3 regions of the Polaribacter sp. R2A056_3_33 genome follow, and region 3 is predicted to be linked to each of the others. Evidence: riboswitches for the same ligand, from Rfam matches in the RefSeq annotation. Region 3 holds a riboswitch; each other region holds the start of a gene.

Region 1 (3,893 bases), 1.6 Mb from region 3:
CCACCAACATGTTTATTCATGGCTGTTGTAGAACTCATTCCGTAAAAAGCTTTAAATTTTTCTCCATTTTTTTCAATCAATTCACCACCACTTTCTTCATGTCCAGCAAGCATGCCGCCTAGCATTACAAAATCTGCACTACCACCAAAAGCTTTAGAAAGGTCTCCAGGAATTTTACAACCTCCATCAGAAATAATTTGTCCACCCATACCATGCGCTGCATCTGCACATTCTATAATAGCAGAAAGTTGCGGATAACCAACTCCAGTTTTTACACGAGTTGTGCAAACCGATCCCGGACCAATACCTACTTTTATAATATCTGCACCAGCCAATAATAATTCTTCAACCATTTCTCCAGTAACTACATTACCTGCAATAATTACTTTATTAGGATGGTCTTTACGCATTTTCTGAACAAAATTTACAAAATGTTCCGAGTAGCCATTGGCAACATCAACACAAATAAAGTTTATTTTCGGAAATTCGGATAAAATTTGTTTTACTTTTTCAGAATCATCTTTTCCTGTCCCTGTACTAACGGCAATATTGTTTAAAGTTTTTTCATCAGCTTTTGCTGCAAATTCTCTCCATTCTTCTATAGAATAATGTTTATGAATTGCGGTGAAAAGTCCGTGTTTTGCAAGAGCTTTTGCCATTTCAAAAGTACCAACAGTGTCCATGTTTGCAGCCATTATAGGAATTCCTTTCCAGACAACATCGCTGTGTAAAAAAGTAAACTCTCTTTCTAAACTTACTTGTGATCTCGATTTTAGTGTAGATCGTTTTGGGCGAATCATTACATCTTTAAAACCTAACTTTAATTCATTTTCTATTCTCATTTCTATCAAAATTATCAATCCTTAAAGGTATAAAATTTGGAAACGAATTAATTAGATTGTTCATAAGAATGCATATATATTTGCAAAGATTTTGGTTTTGATGTAGAGATAATCTGCATCGAATTAAAAGGGAATCTGGTTAAAATCCAGAGCTGTTCCCGCAACTGTAAGTTTATACTAAGTTTGTGCTGAGTTTATTTTTAGCATCATTTAGTCCCTCTTTAGAGGATGTTATTAATTCTTTTACCACTGACATTTTTTTGTTGGGAAGGTATAATAACATAAAACGAGTCAGGAAACCTGCCATAAATCACGAGTTTAAAACTTTCGGGATAAAGGTTTATGTACTAATTCTATTTTGTACACAAATTTACCTGATTTATTTAGATTCCTTGTTTAACAAGGAGTGAAACATTATTGTTTTCTTGTAAAAGGAGAAGACTTAAATTAAATCATTAAAAATGAAAAAACAATTATTAATTGTTGGTGTTTTGGCATATAGTTTTGCTAGCACAAATCTTTTTGCACAGCAAAAAGAAAAAGTAGAAGCTTTAGATGAAGTTGTTGTTACAGCAACAAAATTCAATCTAAAAAAAGAGAATACTGGTAAGGTAATTCAGAAAATTACTCAAAAAGAATTGCAACAAAATGCTGGTAAAAATGTTATTGAAATTCTAAATAATGTTGTTGGTATTGATGTTAGAGGTGTGAATTCTAATGCATCTGAACCAAGAAGTATTAATATTAGAGGAGGAAGAAATAGACAAGTTTTGGTTCTAATTGATGGTGTGCCAGTTACAGATCAATCTGCAATTAATCAACAATTCGATTTACGTTTATTAGCCGTTAGTCAAATAGAATCTATTGAAATTTTAAAAGGAGCATCATCTACATTGTACGGTTCTGGAGCAGCTACTGCAGTTATTAATGTTGTTTTAAAGAAAGCATCAGCAGATAAAATTTCTGGTTCTTTTGAAACAAGTGTTGGTACAAATAATACCGCAAATGTTAAAGAAAGCGGATTGTCTGACAATAACCAGAATGTAAGTTTAAACGGTACTTTAGGAAAACTTAATTTCTTAGGTTCTTTTAGTATTACTGGAACAGACGGAATGTCTGCTGCAAAAAGTAAAACAAATGCTGTTTATGAAAATGATAGTTTTTACAGTAAAAATGCGTTGTTAAAATTAGGTTATGCGGTAAATGATAAGTTTTCTATAGAGACTTTCTTAAATTATGATAATTTTGATTATGATTTTGACGCAGGGGCTTTTTCTGATAGTGATGCAAATACTGGAGATCAAGAGCAGTTTAGAGTTGGTGTAAAACCAAAATACACTTATAATAAAGGAGAAGTTTACTTATTAGCCTCTGCAAATGTGGTAGAAAGAAATCTAGAGCAATTCAATTCTTATGGTGGTACTTTAGATAGCTACGAGTTTGTTGGTAGAAGTGTAAATTTAGATTTAGTAAATAGATATGATTTTAAGGATGGTAAAATTCAATTAATTACGGGTTTAAATTACCAAATTCATAGTAATAATACAGTTACTCCTTTTGCAGAAATTGAAAAAGGAATTGCAAATTTTAATACTGTAGATCCTTATGCAAGTGTAGTGTATATAACAGATTTTGGTTTAAGTGCCAATGTAGGTGGACGATTAAATATTCATAATGTATATGGTAATCATGCAGTTTATGACGGAAATCTTGCGTACTCAGTTTTAAAGAATGAAAATGCTACTATTAAGTTATTAACCTCTTATAGTACGGCTTTTATTACACCAAGTTTGTATCAATTATATGATGGTTTTTCTGGTAATTTAGATTTAAAACCAGAATCTAATGAAACTTTTGAAGCAGGTTTTGATGTAAATTATAAAGATTGGCTTCAGTTTGATGTGGTTTATTTTAATAGAAAAGAAGAAGATGCAATTATTTATGATAATGCTACTTACAAATATGGTAATGGTTCGTCGGATGCAAATGGTTTTGAAATAAATACCAATATTACACCTGTTAATTTCTTAACTGTTAACGCTTCTTATACGTATGTAGATAAAGATAAAACAGAAGATTTTAACGATTATATTCCTGCAAATAAATTTGTAGCAGGTTTAGATGTGGATGTTTTAAAAAATACATTCTTCAATATTACTTATAAAAATGTAGGAGATAGAAGTATTTATGATAGATATGGTTCTTTTGGAACCGCTGGAGAAGATGTTACTTTAGAGAGTTATCAAGTATTAGATTTTGCTGCTAATTATAAATTATTAGGAGACACTGTAACTTTATTTGGTGGAGTTACAAATATTTTAAACGAAGATTATGATGATATTTTAGGGTTTTCTACACGTGGTAGAAACTTTAAATTAGGAGTAAGACTTCAGTTTTAATAAAGGGAAATTTGCTATTTTCGAAAAGAGGAAGAAGACCATCTATTTTAGATGGTCTTCTTTTTTATAATAACTTTTTTACTTCATTTTTAATAATACTTATAACAGTATCTGTTGGAGGTAATGTTTTAGAGTAATCGATAATCACGTTTTCGCGCAATTCATTAGCAGTTTTTGCAGTTTCTGCAACTTGTCTTAATTTATTAATAATGGTATTTTTTGTAGCCACAACTGCTGTCCAAGAATCGTCTGTAATGTACATTTGCTGTACTAAATTATGTTCAAACTCTTGATCTATATTTGCAATCAACAATTGTAAATAATCTTGTGTATCTTCTGTAATTGGTTTAATTCTTACCAACATTTTAACAGGGGTAATGCGCTCACAAAACAACAACATTCTTTCGTAAGCCTGTAATTTTATTGGTAAAGCTTCTTTTTTTCTTTGAGATAATAGCGCTATTTTTTCATCAGAACTTAGCTTTATGATTAATCTGTTAAAAATATAATAAGCAACGAAACCGGTAACAGCAGCGGGTAGAATATAAGCAATACTTTCTATTAGTTTATCTTCCATAAATTAGATGAATTTTAAAGTGTACAAATATAGTACTCCTAAAAAGATAGCAATACCAAAACTTAATAAAGTACC
Region 2 (3,893 bases), 560 kb from region 3:
TCAATTATAACAGGTTTAGTTGCTGTTTTTACATTTATAAAACTATTTATTTAAAGAGAAAATGAAAATTTTAAAAAATACAATCATTCAAGGCAAACATAGTAAACCAATTGTCGCAGATGTTTTTTACAAAGAGAATCATCAACCAAAAAAAATAGTTGTTTTTTGTCACGGTTACAAAGGTTTTAAAGATTGGGGAGCTTGGAATTTAATGGCTGAAGCTTTTGCAGAAGCAGGATTTTTTTTTATAAAATTCAACTTTTCTCATAATGGAGGGACCGCTGAAAACCCTATTGATTTTCCAGATTTAGAAGCTTTTGGGAATAATAATTATACCAAAGAATTAGACGATTTAGTGAGTGTAATCGATTGGATTTCATCCGAAGAAAAATTTAAAAACGAAGTTAAAATTAATGATATTTCAATAATAGGACATAGTAGAGGTGGTGGAATTGTATTGCTAAAAGCAAATGAAGACGCAAGAGTAAAAAAAGTAATTTCCTTAGCTGCTGTATGTGATTTTGGCTCTAGAAGTTCTACGATTGGTGATTTAGAGAACTGGAAGAAAACAGGTGTTAAATACGTTTTAAACGGACGAACAAAACAGAATATGCCACATTTCTATCAGTTTTATTTAAATTTTAAAGAAAATGAAGAGCGTTTAAATATTCGGAAAGCGGTAGGCAGTTTAAAAATACCACAGTTAATAATTCATGGAGATAAAGATACTTCTGTTTCTATTGATGAAGGTAAAAAAATACACTCTTGGAATACTGAAAGCCAATTTGAAGTTATTAAAAATGCAGATCATGTTTTTAATGTTTCTCATCCTTGGAAAAAGGAAAACATGTCTAAGGAATTAGAAGAGGTTACAGTACTTTGCGTAGCTTTTTTAAAAAAATAAATCTACAAAGTATTACCTTGTAGATTTATTTTTGGCACTCGTTTTAGATTTGAAACTCTTTAGCAGAAAAGTAAAGGTCTATTGGAGAAGCTCCTACATTATCTACCGTTTTTGCTACTGTTTTATCTGCATTATAAATTACTAAAGCACTATTATTTGGATCCATAAAATCCTTTAAACCGATAACGTAAACTTGTTTTGTATTTGGGTGTTGTTTTACAACTGTGTTAAATGCAATTCCGTCGTTAATTGGTGTTGCAAATTCTTCAATAACTTTGGTTTCTGTATTAAAAGTGTAAATTTTTCCAGATGCAGATTCAGACCAAAAAGCATTTACATTTTCTGAGTTCATTGTTAAAATACTGTTTGTGTATAAATTAATAACACCATCTGTAACAGTTACTGTTTCATTAATAGAATAGTCTGCATTTAGTTTTGTAAACGTGGCAGCTGTGGCTCTCTTTTCTTTTGCGACCCAAATAGTTCCGTTTTTATCTTTTAAAAGCCCAGAAATACTATCATCAAAAGTTATTACAGAAGTAAATTCTTTAGTAGTCATATTCATTACAACTAATTCCTTTCCATCTGCAATTAACACATTTTCAGCATCTACAATTAGTGCAGCATTGTTAAAAAGAATTTCATTAGAAACCTCACTTATAGCATCACCAATACCAGTAGTGGTGTTTACGTGGCAAAGATTGTAATTTCTACTTCTTCCACTTCCAGAGGTATTAATTACCAAGCCATCCGTGTTAGAATACATTTGTAAATAAGATGGAGAAGATACGTTAGAAGAAGTTATTGACTCTTCTACACTTAATGTTTCTAGGTTAACTTTAGAAATATATGATGGTCCGTTTTGACTTACAATATAGAGTTGGTTATTATAGCTAGAAAAAGAGGTGCTTTCTGTATTTTCAGATACAGTAACATTTGGTGTTGCAATTTGATTTTCGTCTAGAAATGTAAGTGCTGTTTTATCACTTTCTAGAGATAAGATAAAGGCATTGTTATAAGTTATTGGAGCTTCAGGAATTACATCTTTTTTAGTACAAGATACAGCAAATAATAAGCCAATTAAGGCTAATCTGGTTAGACAACTTTTCATTATGATTGATTTTAAAATTTTAAATAACAAAATAGGCAAGTTCTTACCCTTATTAAAAAGCGGAAAAACCATGCATATGACACGTATTTCTTTTTAACTTTTCTCCCGAAAGTTACAAAAGACGAATATAATTTTTGGCAGGTCTCCTGGCTTGCATTTTGTTAAAACCTTCCCGTCTTTTATAAAGACAGTGGTGTAAGAAATAACGATAATCTAAATAGACAATGCTTACAGTTGCGGGAACAGCTCAGGCTTAAAAAAACTACCTGATTCCCTTTTAATTTTAATTCAATTTATTGAATATAAAACCAAAAATTTATGATGCAAAAGTATTTCCTTTTTTCATTATAAAAAACTAATTTCAACAAATAATCTAGTGTATTTTTATGTTTTAGGAATTGCAATTTCCTTTTATAAGATAGTGAGATTTCTCAATCGCCAAAGAGCTTATTTTGAAGTGATAAAACTGAATGCAATAAAAACATACAACGTATCACTGCTAAGTATTTAGAAGCCTCATAGTAGTGATAAAACAAAACTAAACACCCAATTTGTCATTTCGACGAAAGGAGAAATCTCATAACAGTGATGCTATAACAAAAAGCAACTTTATGTGATTTCTCTCTCCGTTCGAAATGACAAAATTGAACGCAAAAAAACATACAACTTGTCACTTCGAAGTGTTGAGAAGCCTCATAGTAGTGATAACATAAACCGGAATACTGCTATTGTAAACTGTCAACTAAAACCAGAAACTACTTCTCACTTTCCAATTCCAAAACCTTCTGAATCATTTTATCATCCTGGTGCATAATTCTGTAAAAGCCAACATCGCCAAAAAGTGTGTTTGCAATAGAAGCTTTTAGGTATTTTTCTAAGCTTGTTTTGGTTGTTAAAGAAGGTTTATAAGCGTCTTTAATATCAGATAGATAACTATTAAAAACAGTTCCTTCTTTATCAAAATCAGTAATAAAAGTATCTATTGTCCATTTTTGTAGATTTTTTCTATTGTTATCAACGTAATCAAAAGCAAAATCATTAATCGTATTAAAGTAGTAACCATTCATGTAAGAAGTAGTGTCTATTGGTACAAAAACATCCGGAATAATTCCACCGCCACCATAAACAATCTTTCCTTTAGGAGTTTTATATTTAAGAGAATCTACCACTTTTATGCTATCTTTATTAAACAATTCACCATTAGAAACCCTCTTCTGGTAATCTGTATAATAATTCTTATTTCCTTTGTGGTCATAAGGTTTTTGAATAGATCTACCCGTTGGCGTATAATAACGAGCCGTTGTTAAACGCACAGCAGAACCATCGCCTAAATCCATTTCTATTTGTACCAAACCTTTACCAAAAGAACGCCTTCCAATTATGGTTCCTTTATCATTATCTTGTAAAGCACCAGCTAAAATTTCTGAGGCAGAAGCAGAGTTTTCATCAATCAAAACATACAAACCACCTTTTTCAAAATCACCTTTAGTGGTTGCAAAAGATTCATCAATTTCGTTTTTATTGTTTTTAGTAAAAACAATTAGTTTATCATCTTCTAAAAATTCATCAATAATACTATTTGCAATGTCTATAAAACCACCACCATTGCCTCTAATATCAAGAATTAAATCGGTCATTCCATCATCAATTAAGGTGTTTAACGCAGATTTAAATTCACTATAAGTATTTCTTGCAAAACGATCTAGTTTAATATAACCAACAGAATCGTTCACCATATATGCTAAATCAACACTTTTAATATTTACATTACCACGAGTCACGGAAACGGTAAAAGTAGAGTCTATACTTTTTCTATAAATTTTAAGCGCAACTTTAGTATCTGGTTTCCCTTTTAAATAACCAGGCACTTTATCTGTG
Region 3 (3,893 bases):
GATAATATTCTTCTTGTGTATATCGGTTATCTAACTCACCATCCACTTTTATAATTTCAGGATCTACATAACGAGAATAATTATGCGCATATTTACCTCTTAATACAAAAAAATAGAAGTCGTTTACATGGTTTGTAAATGCACCTTGCAGAAAATTATTTCGATCCCATAAACGTTGCGGACGCTTAAAACGATTGGCAACGATAGCTCCTGGCAATCCTCGTTCAGAATCATAATGATATAGTTTTACATTCCAATTATTCTTAATTCCGTTCGAACCATGCAAAGACGCTTCTGCCCTAAAAGATTCAATATCTGCATTATTACGTGTTGCTATCGTATCGTAACTTCCATTGGTATATCTAAACTTATACTTACCATTTGCATTTAGATATTCGGTACTAAGACGTGCACTTAAGTGTTCATTAATTTTGAAGTCTAAATTTACAGAAGGATTCACCAGTCCAAAAGAACCTGTTTTTAAACTGACATTAGTATTGCTATTTTTTCCTTCTGAAAATTGAGGTGTTTTAGACTTTAGATAAATACTATTGGAAGAAGCGTACGATTTTGCAGATTGATCTAAATCTGAACGCTGCCCTTGATACAAGGAAACAGCCTCCATGTTTTGTACAGAATATTTCCCTAAATCTATTTGTCCGTTTTGTGCATTTCCAAGCTGAACACCATCATAAAAAATACCGGTATGTTGCGAGCCCATTCCTCTTACATTTATGGTTTTTATACCACCAATTCCGCCATAATCTTTTAATTGAACTCCACTAAAAAAACGAATAGCATCTGCAACACTCGAATTACTTAAACGACTTAAAGTTTTCCCACTTAAAGTCTGAACAGTAACTGGTGAAAAGTGTTTTTTAAGCTTCTCTTTATTGGTTACTAAAAAGATTTCTTTAAGCTGAACTGCCTTTGTAGAATCTAATTTTTGGGCATGTAAAAAACTCGAATTACAGCACCCTATAATCAAAAATATGCCCCAAAAAGAATGTAAAAAAGAATTCCTCATACTTAAATTTTGCGTACGAGGATAGAATAAGAGAAGTGCTACATATCTAAAATTTTAGATAGGCAGATTCCTAATTCTAGCTTCAATCCTCGAAAGCTTAATGAATTAATAAAAAAATGGCAGGTCTTCTGACTTACTCCTTCCACCCGGTCTTCCCATTCTTTCGAAAAGTGACTATTCGGATTTCAACTTTAGAGCTTACAGCTGCGGGACAGTTCTAGAATTAAACTAGATTCCCATTTTAATATCAAGTTTTTAAACTTGATAACCATTCTTAGTTAAAAAATAAAGTACAAATTTATCTACTTTTCAGGAATAAACAACACGCTTTTATTGTTTATTTCTAAACAACCTCACTATTCCTTAAAACCTAAAAAAAGCACAAATAATTTGAATAAAAAGCAGCAATAATACTACTTTATTGAAGTAAAAAAAATGACTAATTTGAAAGGTAGAATATGTGCTTTAAAAAATAAAATACTTAAAAATAAACTATGATAAAGATCATTAGTTTTAAAATTAAAAAGCTTTATAAAGATTGTATAGAAAAAAACAACTTCAAATAAAATAACTTAATGACTGAAAACACTGTCCCCCAACAATATTAAAATACACAAAAATTATAATAAATGAAGTTGTAACAAATTTATTTATATAATGACATATTTCTAAATAGCATTATTTTTTAATAAACTAGAGTTAAAACAAAGACTTAAAAAAGCCTCACGGGTTTCCGTAAGGCTTGTAATGAGCACTCTTTCCTTTTCAATAGTTTCTTTTTCTAATTTCTATTCAAAGATATTCCAATAAAACATATAAATTTTACGGGTTCCCATAATTAGCACCTTTTTATTTTAAAAAAAATTACACTAACCCAAAATCTTTAGCAATAGCAACCAAATGCGTAGGATTACTTGCATTAAAATGTTCCTTCAAAAATTTTAATCTTTTTTCTATAGCATTTACACTAGAGGTAAAACACCCTTTTTTTTTCAGGCTTTTACTTATTTCTTCTTGCAGTGATTCCGTAGAAAGTGATGCTATTAAAAAAACATCAAAATCGGTAATCTCTAGAACTTTCTTTGGATGAACCGTAGTATTTAATTCTGGCGAAATATAAAACTGATTTGTTGTAGAAACTGCATGCATAGCATTCATTATTTCTTTTAATCCGTCTCTATTCTTCCAAACATAGCCATCTACCTTTATATTCTTATATAAATGCTGAATTTTATAAGGTTTATCTTCAACAGAAAAAATTATAATCTTTAAATCTGAAAACTCTTCTCCTGATTTTAATTCTTGCGGAGTTCCATCATTTTCAAATAAAGGGTTACTTATATATTCACTGTTCATCAATTAATTGAGGCGAACTACCTCTACGATGGATTCCCTACGTGAAGAGACAGTGTTATTTTTACTCAACAAGAGCTTCAGCAAATTATTGTTGATATAAAAAAATCAAAATCAACTGAAAAAGAAAAACCTCTCAAAAAATTACACCATTAATTTCATTATTAAAACAACACCAATTAAACCCAATCCCTTCTGGTTTTAATAAAAATAGTTGGGTTGCAAATTGCCCTTCTATAGGAAATCATTTTATACAAATTGTAACCCATAACGAGCAATGGGGCTGTGGATATTGTAAACGTAAAGAGGGAAAAGAAGCATTCGGAAAATGGTTACAAGACCAAAAAAAAATGACTACCATGCTGAAAGAATTAGATAAAGGAAGTTTTCAAACTAAAAGTACTTTAAAATGGTGGTTGAATAGGTATTGAAGACTACCATTCTTATCAATGTAAAAAATTAAACATTACAGTAAGTTGCACTTTATAACACAAAAACAGTCTGCTTCACCACCTTCTTAAAATAATGTTAAGATTATTTTGTTAGTTATTGTCAACTTGATCGACAGATGACTATATCAAAGAAATATTCGAATAAAATAGCAAAATTGTACGGATACAATTGATATTCAATATGTATTAAAGGAAAAAACCTTAAATTACTATCCTAACGAGGTAAGTTATAGAATTAAAAATTACGTAAAATAAATGCTATTAGATAAAAATAAAATATTTATAACAGGAATTCTTGGAATATTAGGAAGTGTTCTTGTTGGTATTGGAGAGTTTCTTCTTCATTTTAGTCCACATATTATTGGTAATGCAGACAACTATCAGTTTTTCCAATTTGTACCAAAAAATAGTTTGATAACAGGGCATTTTTTAGCTGTACTTGGTGTTCCTTTTTATTTTTTAGGCTATTATCATATTTATAAAATGCTAGAAAAAGGGAATAAAAAACTAGCTTCTATCGTTTTTGGATTAGGTATTTTAGCTTTTACAATTGGCGGTTTTTGGATTACTTCTAGAGCTTTTTTAGGAACAATTGTTCATCTTCAAAATGATATTGATACTAATATTTATCAAGAAATATTAGACAATTACACCTTAATTAGTGAATCTCTTGTTCAGGTATTAAGAGTAATCATTCTTTTACTTTCTGTATTTTTTAGTATTACAATACTAAAAGGAGGAACCTATTATAGGAAATGGATGGCTATTTTTAACCCTATCGTTTTATTAATTTCTGTATTTACATTGTACTTTATTTCTCCACAAATAGGAAAATACATAGCACCAATAGCAATGAATGTTGTTCATTTTATTCTATTTAGTTTATCATTATATCAACTCAAAAAAATCAACCAATTATCAATATGAAAATAATAAAAAGAATTGCAGGGATTATATTAACACTAATAGTATTATTAGTAATTATTGTAGCTGTTAAATTTAGCACTGATAGAAATAACCCATACAACAATGCAATAGCAGACAATTTAATTCCTACATTC

Evidence for each region. A riboswitch is a leader RNA that binds a small molecule or an ion and turns the genes downstream of it on or off. The one in region 3 is predicted to bind cobalamin.
Region 1: linked by a shared signal. The riboswitch ahead of H0I29_RS15975 (TonB-dependent siderophore receptor) and the one ahead of H0I29_RS09180 (TonB-dependent receptor) in region 3 are both predicted to bind cobalamin.
Region 2: linked by a shared signal. The riboswitch ahead of H0I29_RS07035 (hypothetical protein) and the one ahead of H0I29_RS09180 (TonB-dependent receptor) in region 3 are both predicted to bind cobalamin.

Annotation. Positions count from the first base shown of each region.
Region 1 covers NZ_CP058984.1:3,790,189-3,794,081, reverse strand. Annotated here, with positions in the region: gene H0I29_RS15980 (GMP reductase) at 1-842, opposite strand, end outside; cobalamin riboswitch at 918-1,165, shown strand; gene H0I29_RS15975 (TonB-dependent siderophore receptor) at 1,304-3,241, shown strand; gene H0I29_RS15970 (hypothetical protein) at 3,306-3,818, opposite strand; gene H0I29_RS15965 (DUF3307 domain-containing protein) at 3,822-3,893, opposite strand, start outside.
Region 2 covers NZ_CP058984.1:1,624,917-1,628,809, forward strand. Annotated here, with positions in the region: gene H0I29_RS07025 (LysE family transporter) at 1-54, shown strand, start outside; gene H0I29_RS07030 (S9 family peptidase) at 62-904, shown strand; gene H0I29_RS07035 (hypothetical protein) at 948-2,015, opposite strand; cobalamin riboswitch at 2,134-2,343, opposite strand; gene H0I29_RS07040 (S41 family peptidase) at 2,771-3,893, opposite strand, start outside.
Region 3 covers NZ_CP058984.1:2,185,146-2,189,038, reverse strand. Annotated here, with positions in the region: gene H0I29_RS09180 (TonB-dependent receptor) at 1-1,027, opposite strand, end outside; cobalamin riboswitch at 1,128-1,315, opposite strand; gene H0I29_RS09175 (response regulator) at 1,892-2,383, opposite strand; gene H0I29_RS09170 (DUF6796 family protein) at 3,088-3,759, shown strand; gene H0I29_RS09165 (CRTAC1 family protein) at 3,756-3,893, shown strand, end outside.